DNA from 3 places in the Mesorhizobium sp. M2A.F.Ca.ET.043.05.1.1 genome. Region 3 is predicted to be linked to each of the others. Evidence: predicted binding sites of a transcription regulator. Region 3 holds the regulator's gene; each other region holds the start of a gene.
The links. Region 3 encodes PhoB, which activates phosphate uptake and scavenging genes when phosphate is short. Its sites were predicted from a motif close to TGTCATNNANCTGTCAT; they were not measured.

Region 1 (7,380 bases), 3.2 Mb from region 3:
TTCGGCTCGAGCACGGCCTCCGGATTGAAGGTGCCATTCGAGCCGTCGCCGCGCGGGATGATGTGGGCGATCTTGCAGGCAAGATCGTCCACATCGAACTCGGTGACGCGGCGGCAGGCGCTGCGGCCGGAAAGCAATTCCCGCCAGCTATGCTCGACGCCCATGCCAAACGGCGAAAGCAGGCCAAGGCCCGTGACGACGACACGCCTCATCGCAGGTCCTCCCCGATTATGCCTGCGAAAGAACTCAGGCCGAGGCCTTGTCGATGTACTTCACGGCGTCGCCGACGGTGAGGATGGTCTCGGCGGCATCGTCAGGAATCTCGACGCCGAACTCTTCTTCGAACGCCATGACGAGTTCGACCGTGTCGAGGCTGTCCGCGCCCAGGTCGTCGATGAAGCTCGCCTGCTCCGTCACCTTGTCGGCATCGACGCCGAGATGCTCGATGACGATCTTCTTGACGCGCTCTGCGGTGTCACTCATTTGGGCAATCCTCGTCTTATGTTTGTCGATCTTCGTTAGCGGGCGGAATGCCGCTAATCAAGCTGAAAGATGGTCTTGCGGACAACGCAACGCCACAGGACCGGTTTTTGCCCGAACCGCCGGGTTGCGGGCCGCATTACACGAAAAATGCCGGGCGTCCAAGCCGAAATGGCTGTTTTCACAGGCCTGCCCGACCTGGCCGGTCAGATCATCGCCATGCCGCCATTCACGTGAATGGTCTGGCCGGTGACGTAAGCCGCCTCATTGGAAGCGAGGTAGGCAACCGCGGACGCGACCTCGGCGCTGGTGCCCATGCGCCTTGTCGGGATGGCGGCCATGATCGTCTCTTTCTGCTTGTCGTTGAGCTTGTCGGTCATGGCCGATTCGATGAAGCCCGGGGCGACGCAGTTGACGGTGATGTTGCGGGTGGCGATCTCCTGCGCCAGCGACTTGGAAAAGCCGATCATGCCGGCCTTGGAGGCGCAATAATTGGTCTGGCCGGGATTGCCCGTGACGCCGACCACCGAGGTGATGTTGATGATGCGGCCATGGCGGCGGCGCATCATCGGATGGGTCAACTCGCGGGTGAGCCGGAACACGGCGGTGAGGTTGACCTCGATCACGCTGTCCCAGTCGGCATCCGACATGCGCACGAACAGGCCGTCCTTGGTGATGCCGGCATTGTTGACCAGGATATCGACGCCTTCGAGATCCGCTTCCGCCTTCTGTCCGAGCGCCTTGACCGCGTCGCGGTCGGTCAAGTCGGCCGGGAACAGCTTTACGCGGTCGCCGAGCTCGCCTGCCAACGCTTCCAGCTTCTCCACGCGCGTGCCGTGCAGGCCGACGATGGCGCCCTGGCTGTGCAGCACCCTGGCGATCGCCTCGCCGATGCCTCCCGATGCGCCGGTGACGAGCGCCTTGCGGCCGGTCAGTTCGAACATTTTTCTCTCCTCATCTCAGAGGGGCACCCTTGGCACAGGTGCCGTCAAATCGCCAGCCTGTCAGGCCAGCGCCGCCAGCGCCGCCTCGACGTCGGCCGCCGTGCCGATGGCGCCGGTGGCGATGTCGCGGTTGATGCGGCGCGCCAGGCCCGACAGCACCTTGCCGGCGCCGACCTCGTAAAGCGTGGCGACACCATTGGCGCCGAACCATTCCACCGTCTCGCGCCAGCGCACGCGGCCGGTCACCTGCTGGACCAGCCGGCGGGCGATCTCGTCCGGGTCGCTGGTCGGCGTCACCGTCACGTTCGAGACGACCGGGACCACCGGCGCCTCCTTTTCCACGCCCGCAAGCGCCTCGCGCATGATGTCGGCCGCCGGAGCCATCAGCGCCGAGTGGAAGGGGGCCGAAACCTGCAGCATCAGCGCCCGCTTGGCGCCCTTGTCGATGCAAAGCTTCGCCGCCAGTTCGACCGCCGCCTTGGCGCCGGAAATCACCAGCTGGCCGCCGCCATTGTCGTTGGCAACCTGGCAGACGGAGCTTTTGGCCGCTTCCGCGCAGGCCGCTTCGACGTCGGCCTGATCGAGGCCGATGATGGCCGCCATGCCGCCCTCGCCGGCCGGCACCGCCGCCTGCATGGCGTTGCCGCGGGCCCTGAGCAGCCGTGCCGCATCGCCGACCGAAACGAAGCCGGCCGCGGCAAGCGCGGAATATTCGCCCAGCGAATGGCCGGCCACATAGGCCACCTTGTCCTTCAGGGAGAAGCCGCGCGCTTCGAGCGCCCGCATCGCCGCCAGCGACACCGCCATCAGCGCCGGCTGCGCGTTGGCGGTCAGCGTCAGCGTCTCTTCCGGGCCTTCCCAGATCAGTTTCGACAGGTTTTCGCCGAGCGCGGCGTCCACTTCCTCGAAGACGCGGCGCGCTTCCGGGAATTGATCGGCGAGGTCCTTGCCCATGCCGACGGCCTGGCTGCCCTGTCCCGGAAAGGTGAATGCGACGGCCATTTTAGTCTCTCCAGAGGCTGGTTTTTCCCTGCCTCTGGCGCAAGGCGGACGGCCAAGTCAAGCCCGCGGGCATGCCTTTAAGCGTCATTTTGGCCGGAAAACCCGGCTGACTCCCTGTTCCAAAAGGCTTTTTGGCGATCACACCTGATGAAAACCGCTCACGTTTGGTTTGCTGGCTCTTCTTATTTCCGCCACAGGCGCTAGCTTTGCGTGACACTTTGATGACAGAGCCGTGACGCGCGTAGAAGGCGTGTTGCAAGGGCCCGGGGGAGTTCAGTGGCAAGGATCAGGAAAGGCGCGGCCAAGCCCGTGCCGCAATTTTTGGAAGACGATCCGTCCACCGGCTACCTGCCGGGGCGACCCTGGCCGACTGTACGCTACGGCCTGGCGACGCTTCTCGTCTCCGCTCTTCTCGTGTTCGCGATCGAATGGATCGTGCGCGGCGATTTCTTCGGCACGGTCGATTTCTTCCTGCAGCCCTTCAAGCCGGGCTGGACCACCATCATCGTCTTCGCGCTGGTGCTGGTCGGGCTGGACGCCGTGATTGGCCGCAGCCACCAGAGCCTGATGATCGTGGCGCCGCTGACGCTGGCATTGGCCTTTGTCGGTCACCAGAAATCGCATTATCTCGGCGATCCGCTCTATCCGACGGATTTCCTGTTTGCCCGTCAGATCATGGCGCTGATGCCCCTTTTGGTGCGCGAGCGGCCATGGACGGCCATCATGCTGGCCGCGGCAATCGTCGGTGGGCTGGCGCTGTTGGTCTATGGCTGGCGGACCTGGCGCCGGCGGGTGCCGATCCTCAGCCGCAAGGGCCGCCTGGCGCGGCTGGCGCTGGCCGTGCCGCTGCTCGCCTTCTTCGTCTCGATCATGGACTACGCCACCTTCTCGTGGACGCGCGACCGGCTGCAGATCATCCCGATCATGTGGGACCAGAAGGAAAACTACGCCTCGAATGGTTTTGCGCTGGCCTTCGCGATGAATGTGCCGATGGCGCATGTCTCGGCGCCGCCCGGCTATTCCGAAAAGGCGATGGCCGCGATCCAGCGCACCGACGTCGCTGCTTCGGTGCCGGAGGAGAAGCCAGATATCGTGGTGGTGATGAGCGAATCCTTCTGGGATCCGACGCGACTGCCGGGCGTCACCATCAAGCCCGACCCGATCCCGACCGTGCGCGCCTTGCGCTCCGGCTCGATGTTCTCGCCCGAGTTCGGCGGCATGACCGCCAATATCGAATTCGAGGCGCTGACCGGCTTCTCCAACGCCTTCCTGCCGGCCGGCTCGATCCCCTACCAGCAATATGTGCGCACGCCGACGCCCTCGCTGGCGACCTTCCTGAAGAGCGAGGGCTACCGGGCGCGCGCCATCCATCCCGGCACCAACTGGTTCTGGAACCGGGGCGCCGTCTATGCCGATTTCGGCTTCAGCGATTTCCGCTCCGAGGAGACGCTGCCGCCGATGGAAAAGCGCGGGCCGCTGGCGTCCGACGCGGCGATGACCGACGAGATCATCCGCGAGGCCGACGCCAGCGACGATCCGGTGTTCCTGTTCGCCGTCAGCCTGCAGAACCATGGCCCTTACGAGCCCTACCGCTATTACAATCCGACGCATTCGGTCGATGCGCCGATCAGTTCCTGGGCGCGGGAATCGCTGCTTTCCTACGCCGAGGGCTCGGCCGACGCCGACCATGGCTTGCAGCGGCTGATCGACTGGGCGAAGAAGCGTGAGCGGCCGACCATCATCGCCTTCTTCGGCGACCACCTGCCGCCGCTCGGACCCGTCTATGTCGAGACCGGCTTCCTCAAGGACAATGTCGCGCCGCGCAAGGAGCCTAGCGACGCCGCGCTCGAGCACCACGACACGCCGCTGGTCATCTGGTCGAACCGCTCCGGTCCGGTGCAGAACCTGGGCGCGGTGAGCCCGGCCTTCCTGCCCTACCACATCCTGACCACGGCCGGCATCACGCATCCTTATTACACCGGCTTCCTCGGCGCGCTGCGCGAGCACTACCGGGTGGTCGACCGCAACCTGCTTTTGTCGCCCGCAGGCGAAGCGACGCCGGACTGGGCGAGGCAGAAGCAGATCGATCCGAAGATCAACGATTTCCGCCTCATCCAATACGACATGATGTTCGGCAAGCGCCACTCGGCGCCCGACTTCTTCCCCGAGACGGTGAACAAGCTCGTCGCGCATACGAGCTGAGGTGAGGTTGTTAAAGACGATTTTCGTGGTGTGTCAGCTTGCCGCCGGCCTCGGGATACCTTTGATTTCACCTTCAGACCGGTAGGCCGAGCTGCTTTCGCAGGCTCTGATCGAATGCCGACGCGGGAACGAAACGGCGCAGGAGACTGACTCGGCGCGCCATTTTTCCTGCCTCATAGCGCCGCTTCGGGCTGGGGTCGGTCGCCGCCGCCAAAACGGTGTTGGCGACCACTTCGGGCGCATCACCTTTTTCCATCGCCTTCCGCACGGCTATGGTCATGCCGGCGCGAGCGGCGTCATAGATGTCGAGTAACTGGTCGGGCCTAGCGAGATTGTCCTCGAAAGACGTACGGATATAGGCCGGCTCTACCAATGAGACACGAATTCCGAACGGCCGCACTTCATGATCAAGCGATTCGGAATAGCCTTCAACGGCATGTTTGGTCGACGAATAGAGTGCGAAATAAGGAGCCGGGATGAATCCCTGCACCGAGCTCAAATTCACGATCCTGCCCTTTCCTTGCCGTCGCATGGTCGGCAGCACCGCATTGGTCACCCGGATGACGCCGAAGACATTCACGTCGAACAAAGCCTGGGCCTGCGCGGTCGAGGATTCTTCCGCGCCGCCAAGCAGGCCCAGGCCGGCATTGTTCACGAGCAGGTCTATGCGCCCTGCCTCGGCCAGCACCTCGTCGACAAGTTTCGCCACCGACGTGTCGTCGGTCACATCGCAGGCCAGCATGGTAATGCCGTCGGATTTTTTGGAAATTGCGCGACGGCTGGTTCCGAACACGCGAAAGCCCGAATTCTGCAGGGCCTTGGCTGTCACATGCCCGATGCCGGAGGATGCTCCCGTGACGATGGCGACGCCGGGATTGGCCTTGTTCATGGAGATCACTTTCTCTGGTTTTGGTTGGGGAAGCAGGAAGCTTCAGTCACGAGCAGTTCGACCGTTCATGCCGCGTGTATCCCAGCGGCGAAACAGCGCGCTGGCATTGACGCCACCGAAGCCGAAACCGTTGGCGATCGCGTAATCCATCTCCATCGGCCGGGGCTTGTTTGCCACAAAATCGATCCCCTCCCCGGCCGGATCGGGCGCGCTCAGATTGAGGGTCGGCGGCGCGACCTGGTCTCGAAGCGCCAGGATCGTGAAGATTGCGCCAAGGCCGCCCGCGGCGCCGAGCAGGTGTCCTGTCGCCGATTTGGTTCCGCTGACGGCGATAGAATAATCCGTGCCGAAGACGCTTTTGATCGCTTCGATTTCTCCCAGGTCGCCTACCGGCGTGGAGGTTGCGTGCGCATTGAGATGGCTGACCTCGTGTGGCGAAATGCCGGCCTGGGCAATTGCGATTTCCATGGCACGACGCGCGCCGTCGCCGTCCTCCGGACCGGACGTCACGTGGTGCGCATCCGCCGTCGTGCCATAGCCGACGACCTCAGCGAGGGGTTGCGCGCCGCGCGCAAGCGCATGATTCAATTCCTCGATGACCAGGATGCCAGCGCCTTCGCCCATGACGAAACCGTCTCGCGAGACGTCGAACGGCCGTGAAGCCTGGTCGGGACGGTGATTGAAGGAGGTCGAGAGCGAGCGCGCCGCCGCGAAGCCGCCCAGGCTGACGGTGTTCATGCAGGCTTCCGTGCCGCCACACACGGCAATGTCGGCTTCATCGGCGCGGATGATGCGTGCCGCATCACCGATTGCCTGAATGCCGGCGGCGCACGCCGTCACCGGCGCGCCGATGTGGCCCTTGAAGCCGTAGCGGATCGAGATGTGGCCCGCAGCGAGATTCACCAGGAAAGACGGCACTGTGAACGGTGAGAGACGCCGGACGCCGCGCTGGTCGACGGTCCGCACCGCCTCAGTGATGGCAGGGAACCCGCCAACGCCTGAGGCAATGATCGTCGCGGTACGGGTCCGATCGTCTTCCGAGGCAGGCTTCCACCGCGCCTGAGCGAGCGCCTCCTCCGCCGCGGCCAGCGCAAAGAGAATGAAGCGATCGACCCTGCGCTGATCCTTCGGGGCCACGAAGGCATTCGCATCGAGACCGGCCTCGGGGTCTTCCTCCAGGGAGGAAACCACGCCGCCGACCTTCGCGGGCAAGTCTCCCACTATTTCGTCCGGTAGCCTGCGGACGCCTGAGCGGCCAGCCAGAAGCCGCGACCACGATGTTTCGACATTTGCGGCCAGAGGCGTGATCGCGCCCATGCCTGTAACGACTATCCGTCGCATTTAGTCTCCTATCGAATTGCTTGTGCCCCGCGCCTCCCACGCGCTGGCATGGTCTTGGACGGACACTGGATATCCGCTTGCCCGTTCGCACTGAGAGGACGGGCCCTGCGACTGGTTACGCACCATCAGGCATATGGACGCCCCATGGGCGTGGAGCTTGCCTTACAATTCTCGATCCTGCCTTCCGAGGTCATGGCGGTCCGGCCGCAAGATCGGACATGGCCGATGACGCATTTCGCCGGATGGCGATTGAGACCGTTGAGCTGCGCGCGTCCGTCACGGAAACCTGCATCATTGTTGCCGTCCTGGCTGAGTATCCACGGCACGCGACTCCCTCCGTAAGCTCTCGGAGGCCGCTTGCAGGAACTGCTTTGACAGCCGCTCGTCATTGACGGCCCGCGAAAGGACGACCGCGCCAACCATGGTGGAGAGAACGGCCATGGCCTTGTCGCGGAAATCCTCGCCATGCGCATCGCCAACCCAACTACCGACAAGGTCGAGGTATTTCCTAATCCCGGCTTC
Region 2 (7,380 bases), 290 kb from region 3:
CGCCACGTTCACCGTCGTCAGCATCAGCTCGAAATATTCGGGAATGTAGAAGCCGCCCCAGATGTAGACTCGGCCGAGCGGGAAGTTGAACTCCTGCGTGCCCTTGTCGCTGGGCGAGGCGATGTCGAACAGCGCCCGCCAGACATCGTTCCAGTCCTTCGGAATCAGCCAGCTCAGGAAATCGAGGATATGCGGCAGGCGGTCGAAGAAGTGGCCGGCATTGGCCTCGTCGGCGAACCACATGGTCGCGAACATGGCGACAAGCAGCAGGCCGACGCCAAGCGCGGTGTAGAAGCGGCGCAGCGACGTCTGGCGCCGCCAGGCATCTGCCTGCTGGCGGGTGGCGTCGGAATGGATCGTTGTCGAAAGGGTCATGATTGTGAATGCAAAAAGGGCGGCGTTTTTTTGCGACGCCGCCCTTTTCCTGATGCCGTCAGCCGCCGATGGCGGCTTTGCGGGCCTCGACGATGACGTTGTAGAAGTCCGGCTTCACGGGCACGTAGCCGGTGAAATCGCCGCCTTCGACGCCTTCGAAGCAGGCCTTGTCCTTGGCCGGCAGCGCGGTGAAGAAGGCGGTGAGCTTGGCGGTCATGTCGTCGCCCAGCGCGGTGCGGACAACCAGCGGACCGTTCGGGATCAGGCCCGAGCGCCACACTTCGACGAAGTCGTTCGGATCGACGGCGCCCTTGGCGACTTCCTTGTGGAAGGTGCCCGAGGTGTAGCCGTTCTTGAAGTCGCCGATGCCGGAGGAATCATCCACCGCAACGTCGACCTTGCCGTCGCGCACGGCCAGGATGTTGTTCTCGTGGCCGCCGTTGAACTGGGTCGAGGCGAAGTAGGTCTCGTTGGAAGCGCCGGTGTCCTTCGGAATCTGGGTCAGCGGGATCAGGTAACCCGAGGTCGAATCCGGATCGGCATAGCCGAGCTTCTTGCCCTTGGCCGACTTGATGTCGGTGATGCCGGAGGTCTTCAGCGCCAGGCCGACCGAATAATAGCCGGTCGAGCCGTCGGTCTGCTTGGTGGTGAGGATCGGGGTGACCGCCTTCGGGTCCTTCAGATAGACGCTGGCGTAGCCGGACGCGCCGAGCTCGGCGAAATCAAGCGTGCCGCCGAGCAGGCCCTGGATGACACCATCATAGTCGGCGGCCGGGAACAGCGAAACCTTCTCGAAGCCGAATTCCGACTTCAGGTGGTCGGCGAGGCACTGATAGTTGCGCAGACGGTCGGTCTCATTCTCGCCGCCGAGGATGCCGACGCGGAATTCCTTGATGTCAGCGGCGTGCGCGGCGCTGGCCGCCATGGCGAGCAGCGAAACCGCTCCAAAAACCATCTTCCTGAACATTTGCTCTCTCTCCTTTTGTTCCGGCTGCGCGCCGGCGGCGTTCTGATTTTTCAAGTCTTGCCTTTGACGCTGGCGGGCGATCCGGGTTGCTCTGCCGAAATCCAAGATTTGCCCAGACCGACGGGGGTCGGGGCGATGGACTCAGTAGCCGGGAAAGGCGGGTTCGAGCGGTCCGGCGGATGCGGTGATCTTCGGCCTGATGGTCACGCTGGTCGACGTGATGGCCTCGGAGATCTCGGCGCCGCTGGCGTCGGCGCCGTAGACGATGCGCACGGCGTCGCGGTCGAGGTCTTGCGGGGCGCCGTCGAAGACGACCTTGCCGGCGGCCATGCCGATGATGCGGCCGCAATAGGCGCGGGCGGTGTCCAGCGTGTGCAGATTGGTGACGACTGTGATGCCTTCGCGCAGATTGATGTCGCGCAGCGAATCCATCACCACCTTGGCGTTGAGCGGGTCGAGCGAGGCGATCGGCTCGTCGGCCAGAAGCACCTTCGGCTGCTGCATCATGGCGCGGGCGATCGCGACACGCTGCTGCTGGCCGCCGGACAGCGTGCCGGCCGGCTGCAACGCGGTGCGGGCGATGTCGAGGCGCTCGAGCGCGGCCACCGCCTCGGCGCATTCGGTGCGCGTGAACATGCCGAGCAGGTTGGAAACCGTCGAGCGATGGTTGAGGCGGCCGAGCAGCACGTTGGTCAAGACGTCGAGGCGCGGCACGAGGTTGAACTGCTGGAAGATCATGGCGCAGTCGCGCTGCCAGCGGCGCAGCGGCGAGCCCTGCAGGCTGGAGACCTCGGCGCCGTCAAAAAAAATCGATCCCTGGCTGGGATCGATGAGACGATTGATCATGCGCAGCAGCGTGGACTTGCCGGCGCCGGAGCGGCCGATGATACCGACCATCTGACCGCGCGGGATCGAGATGTTGATGTCGCTGACAGCGGTGTTCTTGCCAAATCGTCGGGTTACGCCGCGGATTTCGAGCGTGGCCGATGATGCTGACATACCAAGACTCCAGTCCGTCGCGGTTTTGCAGGCCTATTAGCCCTCGCTAGCGCAGGCGGATGAAGCTGGGGTGTCGGATTGATGTCAGTTTTGTTACGAGTCACAGGCTTGGCGGGGAATGCTGGTCTGTGTCGCTGCTCGGCGTCAGCCAAGCACCAGCAATTCCTCGAAATGCTTCATGTCCTTGAAGCTGCAGAAGGCAGGAGCCTTCAGCTCGATCACCGGAGCCTCGCGCTCGAAGAACGACAAGCAGTCATCGAACAATTCCTGCCAGGCCGCGGCCCGCTCGTCGGCGAGGCGGCGGAGCTGATAGGCAAAGGTGATGTGGAAGACATAGGTGTCGTGGTCCGGATGGCGGTAGCCGAACGGCACAGACAGCGCATCGCGCCAGGCTTTCAGGATCCGGCGATCCTGTTCGGTCGCGCCGGCGACGGTGAGGCCCGTCGGCACGACTTCGGCAATTTTGATCTTGAAGGGACCGTGGCCCTCGAAGCCTTGCAGGCGCTCGAGATAGAGGCGGGTCATATCGTCGATGCTGGTGTCGAGCGGCACGTCCGACGACCAGTAGGGAAGGCGGCGGCGGTATTCGATGATGCCCTGGAAGAGCGTCATATGCAGGCTGGAGATCGGCGTGAAGGCGAGCCGATCGGCATCCGGCATGGCCCGCATCCGCTCACGCACCTCGACAATGGCTGCTTGCGAAAGCGAGCCTTCGACTAGATGGCAGACGATGGTGTTGCCGGGTTCAGGGAGGAAGTTGCCCGACGCGTCGTAACGGGTGCCGAGATGGCTAGGCGGCGTCGGATTGGTGCCTTCGAAAAATCCGGCGAGCGAAGGTCTGACGGTGTCGAGCATGGCGATCTCCTGGGGAGACCGGCTCTTGTCCGAGTCATGTGTCAAGGGTGTGAATGGTGAATGGTGATTGGTGATTGGTGATTGGTGATTGGTGATTGGTGAGTAAGAGGGCTTCGTTGCCATTCACTATTGACCATTCACCATTCACCGAAATCAGCCGCCATGTTTTTCAAGAAACGCCTCCGCCGACAGCTCGCGAAAATCGTCGAGCGCGGCGCGCAGTGTTGCATGGTCCCAGTGCCACCAGGCAAGAGCCTGGTAGCGCTCGGCGGTGCGGCGGTCGAAGCGCTCGCGGATCGGTTTCGCCGGCACACCGCCGACGATGGTGTAGGGCGCGACATCCTTCGTCACCACCGCGCCGGCGCCGACCGCTGCGCCGTCGCCGACGGTGACGCCGGGCAGGATGGTCGAGCCGTGGCCGAGCCAGGTGTCGTGGCCGATGGTGACGTGTTTGGCGCGGCGCTGCGCGAAAAACTCGCTTTCATGCTCGGCGTCGTCCCAATAGTCCGAGGCGCGGTAGGTGAAGTGGTGCAGCGTCGGCCGCGAGACCGGATGGTTCGTGGCGTTGATGCGCACGCTTGCCGCGATGTTGGAGAACTTGCCGATGGTGGCGCACCAGACGGCGCAGTCCTGCATCATGTAGGAATAGTCGCCGAGCTCGGATTCGGCGACGCGGCTGCGCTCGGCGATCTCGGTCCAGCGGCCGAGCGTCGAGTTTTCGACCTGCGCCGTCGGATGGATCAGCGGCGTCTCCGACAGCTTCTTCATGCGGCGATCTTTCCGGCGGCGAAGGCGGTGACGTCGATGACGCGATCGGCGACCGCGTCGCGTACGTCGAGGTCGTGGAAAATGCCGAGCAGCGCAACGCCCGCCGCCTTCTTGGCGGCGATGAGCTCGACCACGACATCGCGATTGCGGGCGTCAAGCGAAGCGGTCGGCTCGTCGAGCAACAGGATCGGATGCTCGGTGATGAAGCCGCGCGCGATGTTGACGCGCTGCTGCTCGCCGCCCGAGAAGGTCGCCGGCGGCAGCGCCCAGAGCTTTTCGGGCAGGTTGAGCTGCGCAAGCAAGGAGCGAGCCTTCGCCCGCGCGGTCTCGCGATCCCCGCCGCGCTCGACCAGCGGCTCGGCGACGACGTCGAGCGCGGAAACGCGCGGCACGGTGCGCAGGAACTGGCTGACATAGCCGATCGTGTGGCGGCGCACGGAAAGCACGGTGCGCGGGCTGGCGGAGGCGAGGTCGATCAGCCCGCCCCTATGCTGGACGATGATCTGGCCCTCGTCGACGGCATAGTTGCCGTAGAGCATCTTCAGGATCGAGCTTTTTCCGGCACCCGACGGACCGCCGAGCACGGCGCATTCGCCGGCGCGGATCGAGAAGGAGACGCCCGCCACCACCGGCAGCGTGACGCCGTCGCGCAGATGCATGGTGAAGCTCTTCGCGACATCGGAAACGACGAGCGGCGTAGCCATCCTCACACCTGCAAAATCGAGGAAACGAGCAATTGCGTATAAGGCGCGCGCGGATCGTCGAGCACGCGGTCGGTGAGGCCGCTTTCGACGACGCGGCCGTCCTTCATCACCATCATACGTTGCGACAGAAGCCGCGCCACGGCGAGGTCATGGGTGACGACGATCGCCGCCAGCCCAAGATCGGTGACCAGCCCGCGCAACAGGTCGAGCAGGCGCGCCTGGACCGAGACGTCGAGGCCGCCGGTCGGCTCATCCATGAAGACGAGCCGTGGCCCGGTCACCAGGTTGCGGGCGATCTGCAGGCGCTGGCGCATGCCGCCGGAAAAGGCGCGCGGCTCGTCGTCGATGCGGTCCTCGTCGATCTCGACGCGCGACAGCCAGTCGACGGCGGTGGCGCGGATCCTGCCATAGTGGCGGTCGCCGACCGCCATCAGCCTTTCGCCGACATTGGCGCCGGCCGACACCGTCATGCGCAGCCCGTCCGCCGGGTTCTGGTGGACGAAGCCCCAGTCGGTGCGCATCAGGAAGCGGCGTTCGGCCTCGCTCATGCGGTAGAGCTCGCGCCATTGGCCGTCGCGCATCCGGTAGCTGGCGGTGCCGGAGGAGGGCAGCAGCCGGGTCGACAGGCAGTTGAGCAGCGTCGTCTTGCCGGAACCGGACTCGCCGACGACAGCCAGCACCTCGCCCGGCCAGAGGTCGAAGGTGACGTTCTCGCAGCCGACGCGCGAGCCGTAGAATTTGGACAGCGCTGAAACGCGCAGCAGCGGTTCGTCGGTCATTCGGCCTCCTTACCCTCCCCTTGTGGGGAGGGTCGGCGCGCAGCGCCGGGGTGGGGGTTGAAGAAAGAGAAGATTGGCCGTTCCCCCCACCCGCGCCTTCGGCGCGACCTCCCCACGAGGGGGAGGTAGGGGGCTCACGCCGTTTCTCGCAATGGTCGGTGTCCGAGCAGACGAACATGTGGCCGCCATGGTCGTCGAGGATGACCTCGTCGAGATAGACATTCTCGGCGCCGCAGAGCGCGCAGGGCTGGTCGAAGGTCTGCACTTCGAAGGGATGGTCCTCGAAATCGAGGCTGACGACCTCGGTGAAGGGCGGCACCGCATAGATGCGTTTCTCGCGGCCGGCGCCGAACAATTGCAAAGCCGGCGAACGATGCATTTTCGGATTGTCGAATTTCGGCGTCGGCGAAGGGTCCATCACATAGCGGCCCTCGACTTTGACCGGATAGGCGTAGGTGGTGGCGATGCGGCCATGCTTGGCGATGTCCTCGTAGAGCTTCACATGCATCAGGCCGTATTCCTCCAGCGCATGCATCTTGCGCGTTTCGGTCTCGCGCGGCTCGAGGAAGCGCAGCGGCTCGGGGATCGGCACCTGGAAGACCAGCACCTGGCCGGCTGTCAGAGGCTGCTCCGGAATGCGGTGGCGGGTCTGGATGATCGTCGCCTTCGCCGTCTCCGTGGTGACTTCGACCTTGGCGACCTTCTTGAAGAAGGCGCGGATCGAGACGGCGTTGGTGGTGTCGTCGGCGCCCTGGTCGATGACTTTCAGCACATCATCGGGACCGATGATCGAGGCGGTGACCTGCACGCCGCCGGTGCCCCAGCCATAAGGCATCGGCATCTCGCGCGAGGCGAAAGGCACCTGGTAGCCGGGGATGGCGATGCCCTTCAGGATGGCGCGGCGGATCATCCGCTTGGTCTGCTCGTCGAGATAGGCGAAGTTGTAGGTGGCTATGTCGGTCATGGCGATCACGTCCGCTCTGTGCTAAGGATTTGGCGCTCGAGACGCGGGAGAAGAGCCCGATGGACTCCACCGGTTGGATGCATCTTGGCGTGCTTTTGCTGGTGTTCGCCGGCGTTGCGGCTTTCGCGTTGCGGAAGATGTTTCTCCCCGCGCCAAAGGAGCCTCCGCATGGCGAGACCGTTGCCGGCGCCAGTGGTTATGGCTCGGGCGGCGGCTCTTTCGATGGCGGCGGTGGACATTCCGGTAGCGGACACTGAACTCATTCCGCCGCCTCCCGCTTTTCCTCGGCGGCCTTGTCCTCGTTTTCGCGGGCCTCATATTCGGCGCGCATGCGGCGGACCAGGCCGAGCTCGGCCTGGAAGTCGACATAGTGCGGCAGTTTCAGATGCTCGACGAAGCCGGTCGCCTGCACATTGTCGGAATGCGAGATGACGAATTCCTCGTCCTGCGCGGCGGCGACGATATCCTCGCCGAGCTCGCCGGCGCGCAGCGCCCGGTCGCATAGCGCCATCGCCATCGCCTTGCGCTCGCTCTGGCCGAAGACCAGGCCGTAACCGCGGGTGAACTGCGGCGGCGCCTTGGCCGAGCCCTTGAACTGGTTGACCATCTGGCATTCCGTGACGCGGATCGAGCCCAGCGGCACGGCGAAGGGCAGCTCCGGCACATCCAGCTCCAGCTCGACTTCGCCGATGCGGATCTCGCCGACAAAGGGATGGTTGCGGGCGTAGCCGCGCTGCGTCGAATAGCCGAGCGCCAGGAGAAAACCTTCGTCGCCGCGTGACAGCGCCTGCAGGCGGATGTCGCGCGCCATCGGGAATTGCAGCGGCTCGCGGGTGATGTCGCCGGGCACATGGTCGAGCGGCATCTCGCCATCGGCCTCGATCAGCCCTTCATGGGCGAGGATCGCGGAGACGCGGGGCATGGCCTCCGGCTCGACCGGGCGCTGCGCCGGCGTCTCGACCTCGGCGC
Region 3 (7,380 bases):
TCTTTGAGAAAACGCCGCGGCTTTCAGGCCGCGGCGCAAGGTTTTTGGTCTAGTGTCGGCGAGCTTAGTTGCAGACCTTGACGCTGCCGGCGGCAACGCCAGCGCAGACTTCGTCCTTCTTGATCCAGCCGGCGTCGATGACGAGGTTGAGATTGTCCTTGGTGATCGCGATCGGGGTCAGGAACAGCGACTTGACGGTGTTGCCGCCAGGCGTCGTGAAGTCCTTGGCGCCGGCGATGTCGCCCATCTTCTTGCCGTCGGCGAGCTGCGAGGCGATCTCGGCGGCATTCTTGCCGAGCTCGCGCGCGTCCTTCCATACCGACACGGTCTGCGTGCCGAGCGCGATGCGGTTCAGCGCCGCGTGGTCGCCGTCCTGGCCCGAGACCGGAACGGTGCCGGCCAGCCCTTGCGCCGTCAGCGCCGCGACGACGCCGCCGGCGGTGCCGTCATTGGCGGCCACGACCGCGTCGACCTTGTTGTCGTTGGCGGTCAGGAACTGCTCCATGTTCTTCTGCGCGTTGGCGGGCAGCCAGCCGTCGGTATAGGCCTCGCCGACATTCTTGATCTTGCCGCTGTCGATCGCCTCCTTCAGCACTTCCATGGAACCCGAGAACAGGAAGTCGGCGTTCGGATCGGAACCCGAGCCCTTGATGAAGACGTAGTTGCCTTCGGGCTTGGCCTTGAACACCTCACGGGCCTGCATGCGGCCGACTTCCTTATTGTCGAAGGTCAGGTAGAAAACGTCCTTGTTCTCGATCAGGCGGTCGTAGCCGACGACCGGGATGCCCTCATCGAGCGCCTTCTGCACCGCCGGGCCGATTGCCGAGGCATCCTGCGCCAGGATGATCAGTGAATTGGCGCCCTGCGAGATCAGGCTTTCGACGTCGGTCAGTTGCTTGCCCGGATTGGACTGCGCGTCGGCCGAAATATACTTATCGCCGGCGGCCTCGATGGCGGCCTTCATCGCCGCTTCGTCGGTCTTCCAGCGCTCTTCCTGGAAATTCGACCACGAGACGCCGATCACCTTGCCCTTCGCCTCGGCGACCGAAGCCAGCGTCAGCGACATGGCAACACCCGCCAGAATGGCGGCTGCGAATTTGTTCATAATATCCTCCCTGCGCCCTGTGCGGCGCGACCCAGACTGGCCCGAAGGCCGGCATAGAGGCTTTTTTTCGAGCCTCAAAAAAATAGTGGTCCAGCGAAATGAAGCTGTCAACCGAGATTCTGATGGCATCTGATGGGTCCAGGCATTTTTTTCGGAGTCCGCAATAAATAATGACATCAGCTTTGGCTTCTGCCACTATCCTTAGCGTGTCAGCGACAGGCCATGGCATCATCACAAGGCCGCGATGACCGGGGAGGACGTGCGAGACGATGTCGGTCGGAATCCGTCACGACGATTTGCGCCGGCGCAACCGCGCCATGGTGATTTCGGCCGTGCGCCGCGCCGGCCAGCCATCGCGGACGGAAATTGCCGCCACCACCGGCCTCAGCCACTCGACCATTTCGGCAATCTCCGCCGATCTGATCCAGGAGGGCATCCTCACCGAGATCAAGGCCAGCGAGCCGACGGCGTTGAAACGCGGCCGGCCGCAGATCGGCCTGGCGCTGAACCCCGAAGCCGCCGCAGTGCTTACGGTGGTGCTGTCGCTGAACTTCCTGTCGGTCGCCGTCATCGACTATGCCGGCCAGGTGATCGCCGAGGAGCAGCGGCGCCTGGACACGCTGGTCATGCCGCGCGACGAGTTGATCGGCGAGTGCCTGGCGATCGTCCGGCGCCGGCTGCAGGATCCCGATCTCGACGTGGGCAGCGTCGCCCGCATCGCCATGGGCATTCAAGGCATCACCGATTCCCACGCGCGCGCCATGCTGTGGTCGCCGATCACGCCGCTGACCGACATTCCGTTCGCCGACATCCTGGAGAGGGAATTCGGCATCCCCGCCACCATGGAGAACGACTGCAACATGATGGCAGTGGCGCTGCGATGGCGCGATCCCGAGCGCTATCGCGACAATTTCATCGCCATCCTGCTCTCGCACGGCATCGGCATGGGCCTTGTGCTAAAGGGCGAATTGTTCACCGGCACGCATTCCTCCGGCGGCGAGTTCGGCCACATGATCCATCGTCCGGGCGGCGCGCTTTGCCGCTGCGGCCGGCGCGGCTGCGTCGAGGCCTATGCCGGCAACTACGCCATCTGGCGCAGCGCCATGGGGATAAGCGAGGACGCCGCGCCGACCGACGTCGGCGACGCCGACATGCGCGCGCTGGCCGTAAAGGCCCGACAGGAGGACGGCCCCGAACGGGAAGCCTATCGTCGGGCCGGCGAAGCGCTGGGCTTCGGCCTGGGCAGCCTGTTCGCCCTTATCGATCCGGCGCCTGTCGCCATGGTCGGGGTCAGCGCCGCCGCCTTCGACCTGATCGAGCCGGCGCTGAGGGAGGCGATCGCCCAGACCGCCGGCGGCCAGCACTCGAACTCGATCTCCTTCGACAGCGAACCCAACGAGCTGCCGCTGATCCGCGAAGGCTGCGCCATGCGCGCGCTGACCTTCGTCGACCAGGAGATTTTCGCGCCGGGGGTCCAGACGAGGTCCGGCGCCGCGGGGAAGAACGTCGCCTAAGCGGGTTTCTGATTCGCCGGAGATAAGCGAAGGCCTTTGAGCTTCGTCATTCCAGGGCGGAGCAACGCGAACCGGAGCGTAGACCCTGGAATCCATGCCGTTACCTGGATCGTAGGGCGCAGCGGCGCAGAATTCTGGACCGTCGCGACGCGTCGAAGTCACGGAATGGATCCTCGGGTCTGCGCTGCGTCGCTGCGCTCCTTGCTCCGCCCGTGGATGACGAAGCACGAGCGTCTCGGCTACTCACCAGCGCATGCGATCCGGTAGCGGACGCATCAATTCCACGAACGGTGAACCTAATCCTCGCGAATGGCGTAACCCGCCCCGCGGATGGTGCGGATGACGTCGGGCATGCGGCCGTTGTTGACGGCCTTGCGCAGGCGGCCGACATGCACGTCCACCGTGCGCTCGTCGATATAGATCGTCTCGCCCCAGACATTGTCGAGCAGCTGGCTGCGCGAGAACACGCGGCCCGGATGCCGCATCATGAACTCGAGCAGGCGGAACTCGGTCGGGCCGAGCCTGATCTCGCTCTTCTTGCGGTAGACGCGGTGCGATTCGCGGTCGAGCACGATGTCGCCGACCTTGAGCACGCTGGACAACACCTCCGGCTTGGCGCGGCGCAGCAGCGCCTTGACGCGCGCCATGAACTCCGGCGTCGAGAACGGCTTGACCAGATAGTCGTCGGCGCCGGTGGACAAACCTCGAACCCGATCGCTTTCCTCACCGCGCGCGGTGAGCATGATGATCGGCAGCCGCTCGGTCTCGGGCCGCATCCTGAGACGCCGGCAAAGCTCGATGCCGGAAACCGCCGGCACCATCCAGTCGAGCACGAGCAGGTCGGGGACATTTTCCTGAAGGCGGATTTCGGCCTCGTCGCCGCGGGTCACCACTTCCACCTGGTAACCCTCAGATTCGAGATTGTAGCGGAGCAGCACCCCCAGCGGCTCCTCGTCCTCCACCACCATGATGCGTGGCGCGATCATCGGGGTAACCTTTTCCGTCAGGCGGCCGGCGCCGACATTGCCGTCTCGTCCTGCTTCGGACGGTTGGCGGGCAATTGCGTGCCGGTCAGCACATAATAGGCGTTCTCGGCGATGTTGGTCACATGGTCACCAATGCGCTCGAGGTTCTTGGCGCAGAACAGAAGATGCGTGCAAGCGGTGATGTTGCGCGGATCTTCCATCATGTAGGTCAACAGTTCGCGGAAGACGGAGGTGTATTTGACGTCGATGCGTTCGTCGTCGTTGCGAAGCTTGGCCAGCGCCGTGGCATCGCCCACCGTGTATTCCTGGATCACGCCCTGGACCTGGATCAGCACCAGTTGCGCCATGGAATCGATCGAATGCGTGAGGTCGCGCGGGGCGGTGCTGACGCCGACCGACCCGACGCGCTTGGCGATGTTCTTGGCGAGATCGCCGATGCGCTCGAGGTCGCCCGCCATGCGGATCGAGCCGACCACGTGGCGAAGATCGTCCGCCATCGGCTGGCGCTTGGCGATCAGCGTGATGGCGCGGTCGTCAAGCTCGCGCTGACGCGCGTCCATGATGGCATCGTCGGAGACGACGCGCTGCGCCAGCGCATTGTCGCCTTCGAGCAGGGCCCTGGTCGAGCCGCCGACCATGGAGCCGGCGAGATCGCCCATGTCGTTGATGAGCCGGCTGATCTGCCTGAGATCCTCGTCGAAGGAGGCGACGGTATGTTCGGCCATGATGTTGTCCTCGTATGAGCTCAGCCGAAGCGGCCGGTGATGTAGTCCTGGGTGCGCTTCTCGCGGGGCGAGGTGAAGATCTTCTCGGTCCGGTCGAACTCCACCAGCTCGCCCAGATACATGAATGCCGTCTGCCGCGACACGCGCGCCGCCTGCTGCATGTTGTGGGTGACGATGACGATCGTGTAGTCGGCCTGCAATTCGTCGATCAGCTCCTCGATCTTGGCGGTCGAGAGCGGATCGAGCGCCGAGGCCGGTTCGTCGAGCAGGATGACCTCGGGCTTCACCGCCACGGTGCGGGCGATGCAAAGGCGCTGCTGCTGGCCGCCCGAGAGGCTCTGGCCGCTGGCATTGAGCTTGTCCTTTACCTCGTTCCAGAGTGCGGCGCGCTTCAGCGCCGATTCGACGCGGCTGTCCATCTCGGCCTTGCTGATCTTCTCATAGAGCCTGACGCCGAAGGCGATGTTCTCGTAGATCGACATCGGGAACGGCGTCGGCTTCTGGAACACCATGCCGATCTTGGTCCGGAGCAGGTTGAGGTCCTGCGAGCGGTCGAGGATGTTCTTGCCGTCGAGCAGCACCTGGCCCTCGGCGCTCTGCTTCGGATAAAGCTCGTAGATGCGGTTCAAGACGCGCAGCAGCGTCGACTTCCCGCAGCCCGACGGCCCGATGAAGGCGGTCACGCTGCGCTCGGGCAGCGACAGGTTGATGTCCTTCAGCGCCTTCGACTGGCCATAGTAGAAGTTGAGGTTCTTGACCTCGATCTTGGCCTTCTCGACGGTCGTGTCGGCTACGTTCAGGTCGGTGGACAACATCGGTTTCATCTGTCCTCTCTGCGTCCGGTTAGGCTGCGGGCGATGATGCTCAGCCCGAGAACCGTCAGGGTGATTATGAGTGCGCCCGTCCAGGCCAGCTGCTGCCATTCCTCGTAAGGGCTGAGAGCGAACTGGAAGATGGTCACCGGCAGGCTGGCCATCGGGGCATTGAGATTGCTCGACCAGAACTGGTTGTTGAGCGCGGTGAAGAGCAGCGGCGCCGTCTCGCCGGAAATGCGGGCAATCGCCAGCAATATGCCGGTCACGATGCCGGACAGCGCCGCGCGGTAGGCGACGGAGCGGATCACCACCCAGCGCGGCGCGCCGATGGCGGTGCCCGCCTCGCGCAGCGCGTTGGGCACGAGGTTCAGCATGTCCTCGGTGGTGCGCACCACGACGGGGATCACCAGGATCGACAGCGCGACAGCGCCGGCGATGGCCGAGAAGTGCCCCATCGGCCGCACCATCAGCTCATAGACGAACAGGCCGACGATGATCGAAGGGGCCGACAACAGGATGTCGTTGATGAAGCGCACCACCGTGGTGAGCTTCGAGAAGCGGCCGTACTCGGCCATGTAGGTGCCGGCCAGCACGCCGATCGGCGTGCCGACGACGATGCCGATGATCGTCATCACGATGCTGCCGTAGATGGCGTTGAGCAGACCGCCGGCATCGCCGGGCGGCGGCGTCATCTGGGTGAACACGGCCAGCGACACCCCGGAGAGCCCCTTGTAGAGCAGGGCACCGAGAATCAGGGCCAGCCAGGCGAGGCCGATGCCGGCGGCGATGACGCACAGCGCCATCATCACGGCATTCTTGCGCTTGCGGCTCTGGTGAAGTGATGCGGCAGTCGCCATCGGTTCAGGCTCCCGTGCGGCTATCGATGCGCAGCAGCATGTAGCGTGCGAGCGCCAGGATGATGAAGGTTATGATGAACAGGATCAGGCCGAGAGCCACAAGCGAGGAGGTGTAGATCGCGCCATCGGCCTCGGTGAACTCGTTGGCGATCGTCGCCGAGATCGTCGTGCCCGGCGCGAACAGCGAGGCGCTGATGCGATGCGCGTTGCCGATGACGAAGGTGACGGCCATCGTCTCGCCGAGCGCGCGGCCGAGGCCGAGCATGACGCCGCCCATGATGCCGACGCGGGTGTAGGGGATGGTCACACGCCGCGTCACCTCCCAGGTCGTGCAGCCGATGCCGTAGGCCGATTCCTTCAGCACCGCCGGCACCGTGTCGAACACGTCCTTGGTGATCGAGGTGATGAAGGGCAGCACCATGATGGCCAGGATCAGCGAGGAGGTCAGCAGGCCGATGCCGTAGGGCGGGCCGGCAAACAGGCTGTTGAGGCCGGGGATGCCCTTGAAGAGCCAGATGATGAAGGGCTGGATGGTCGTCTGCAGGAACGGCGCGAAGACGAACAGGCCCCAGATGCCGTAGATGATCGAGGGAATGCCGGCCAGAAGCTCGACGGCGATGCCGATAGGGCGCCGCAGCGGACGCGGGCAGAGCTCGGTCAGGAAGACGGCGATGCCGATGCCGATCGGCACGGCGATGATGATGGCGATGGCCGAGGTGACGATAGTGCCGTAGATGGGCGCCAGCGCGCCGAAATTCTCGGTGACCGGGTTCCAGGATTCGGTCGAAAGGAAGGATATGCCGAATTTCGACAGCGCTTCCCACGATCCGGCGATCAGCGAGATGGCGACCCCGCCGAGCAGAACCAGCACGAGGATGGCGGAAGCGCGCGTAGCCGCCCGGAAGACCATGTCGGTGAAGGCAAAGCGGCGCACTGTCGCTTCCCTGGTCCGCATGGCGGACGATGTCGCGGCTTCGGAAACGGCACTCATCTAGCCCCTCGCATTTCGAAAGAGACAGGAGGGCGCCGGAAGCGCCCTCCCTTGTTCGTCAGGATTACATGCCGGAATAGAGCGGCTTGCCGTTCGCGTCGACGATGTCCTTGCCCCACATTTCCTCGACGCTCTTCACGACCGCGTCGGGCATCGGAACATAGTCCAGGCTGGCGGCCAGCTCGTCGCCCTTAGCGTAGGACCAGGCGAAGAACTTGAGCGCCTCGCCGGTGGCGGCGGCATCGTCGGGCTTCTTGTAGACGAGGATCCAGGTTGCCGACGTCATCGGCCAGGTTTCGGCGCCGGCCTGGTTGGCCAGGATGACGCCGTAGCCCGGCTGCGAGTTCCAGTCGGCATTGGCCGCGGCGGCCGAGAAGGCGGCGGCGG

Region 1: a site for PhoB is predicted at 2,637-2,653, ahead of EJ069_RS14340 (LTA synthase family protein). Genes of this name have one in related genera too.
Region 2: a site for PhoB is predicted at 2,423-2,439, ahead of phnC (phosphonate ABC transporter ATP-binding protein). Genes of this name have one in related genera too.

Annotation. Positions count from the first base shown of each region.
Region 1 is NZ_CP034446.1:2,875,019-2,882,398, forward strand. Features, by position in the region: gene fabF (beta-ketoacyl-ACP synthase II) at 1-212, opposite strand, end outside; gene EJ069_RS14325 (acyl carrier protein) at 247-483, opposite strand; gene fabG (3-oxoacyl-[acyl-carrier-protein] reductase) at 687-1,424, opposite strand; gene fabD (ACP S-malonyltransferase) at 1,485-2,426, opposite strand; gene EJ069_RS14340 (LTA synthase family protein) at 2,703-4,628, shown strand; gene EJ069_RS14345 (oxidoreductase) at 4,702-5,517, opposite strand; gene fabF (beta-ketoacyl-ACP synthase II) at 5,560-6,858, opposite strand; gene EJ069_RS14355 (TetR/AcrR family transcriptional regulator) at 7,150-7,380, opposite strand, start outside.
Region 2 is NZ_CP034446.1:6,375,868-6,383,247, forward strand. Features, by position in the region: gene phnE (phosphonate ABC transporter, permease protein PhnE) at 1-375, opposite strand, end outside; gene phnD (phosphonate ABC transporter substrate-binding protein) at 434-1,342, opposite strand; gene phnC (phosphonate ABC transporter ATP-binding protein) at 1,484-2,341, opposite strand; gene EJ069_RS30745 (DUF1868 domain-containing protein) at 2,486-3,196, opposite strand; gene EJ069_RS30750 (DapH/DapD/GlmU-related protein) at 3,350-3,964, opposite strand; gene phnL (phosphonate C-P lyase system protein PhnL) at 3,961-4,668, opposite strand; gene phnK (phosphonate C-P lyase system protein PhnK) at 4,671-5,447, opposite strand; partial or broken gene EJ069_RS30765 (alpha-D-ribose 1-methylphosphonate 5-phosphate C-P-lyase PhnJ) at 5,581-6,411, opposite strand; gene EJ069_RS30770 (hypothetical protein) at 6,471-6,668, shown strand; gene EJ069_RS30775 (carbon-phosphorus lyase complex subunit PhnI) at 6,671-7,380, opposite strand, start outside.
Region 3 is NZ_CP034446.1:6,086,860-6,094,239, reverse strand. Features, by position in the region: gene xylF (D-xylose ABC transporter substrate-binding protein) at 65-1,105, opposite strand; gene EJ069_RS29365 (ROK family protein) at 1,375-2,619, shown strand; gene phoB (phosphate regulon transcriptional regulator PhoB) at 2,916-3,605, opposite strand; gene phoU (phosphate signaling complex protein PhoU) at 3,623-4,330, opposite strand; gene pstB (phosphate ABC transporter ATP-binding protein PstB) at 4,351-5,154, opposite strand; gene pstA (phosphate ABC transporter permease PstA) at 5,151-6,002, opposite strand; gene pstC (phosphate ABC transporter permease subunit PstC) at 6,007-6,993, opposite strand; gene pstS (phosphate ABC transporter substrate-binding protein PstS) at 7,058-7,380, opposite strand, start outside.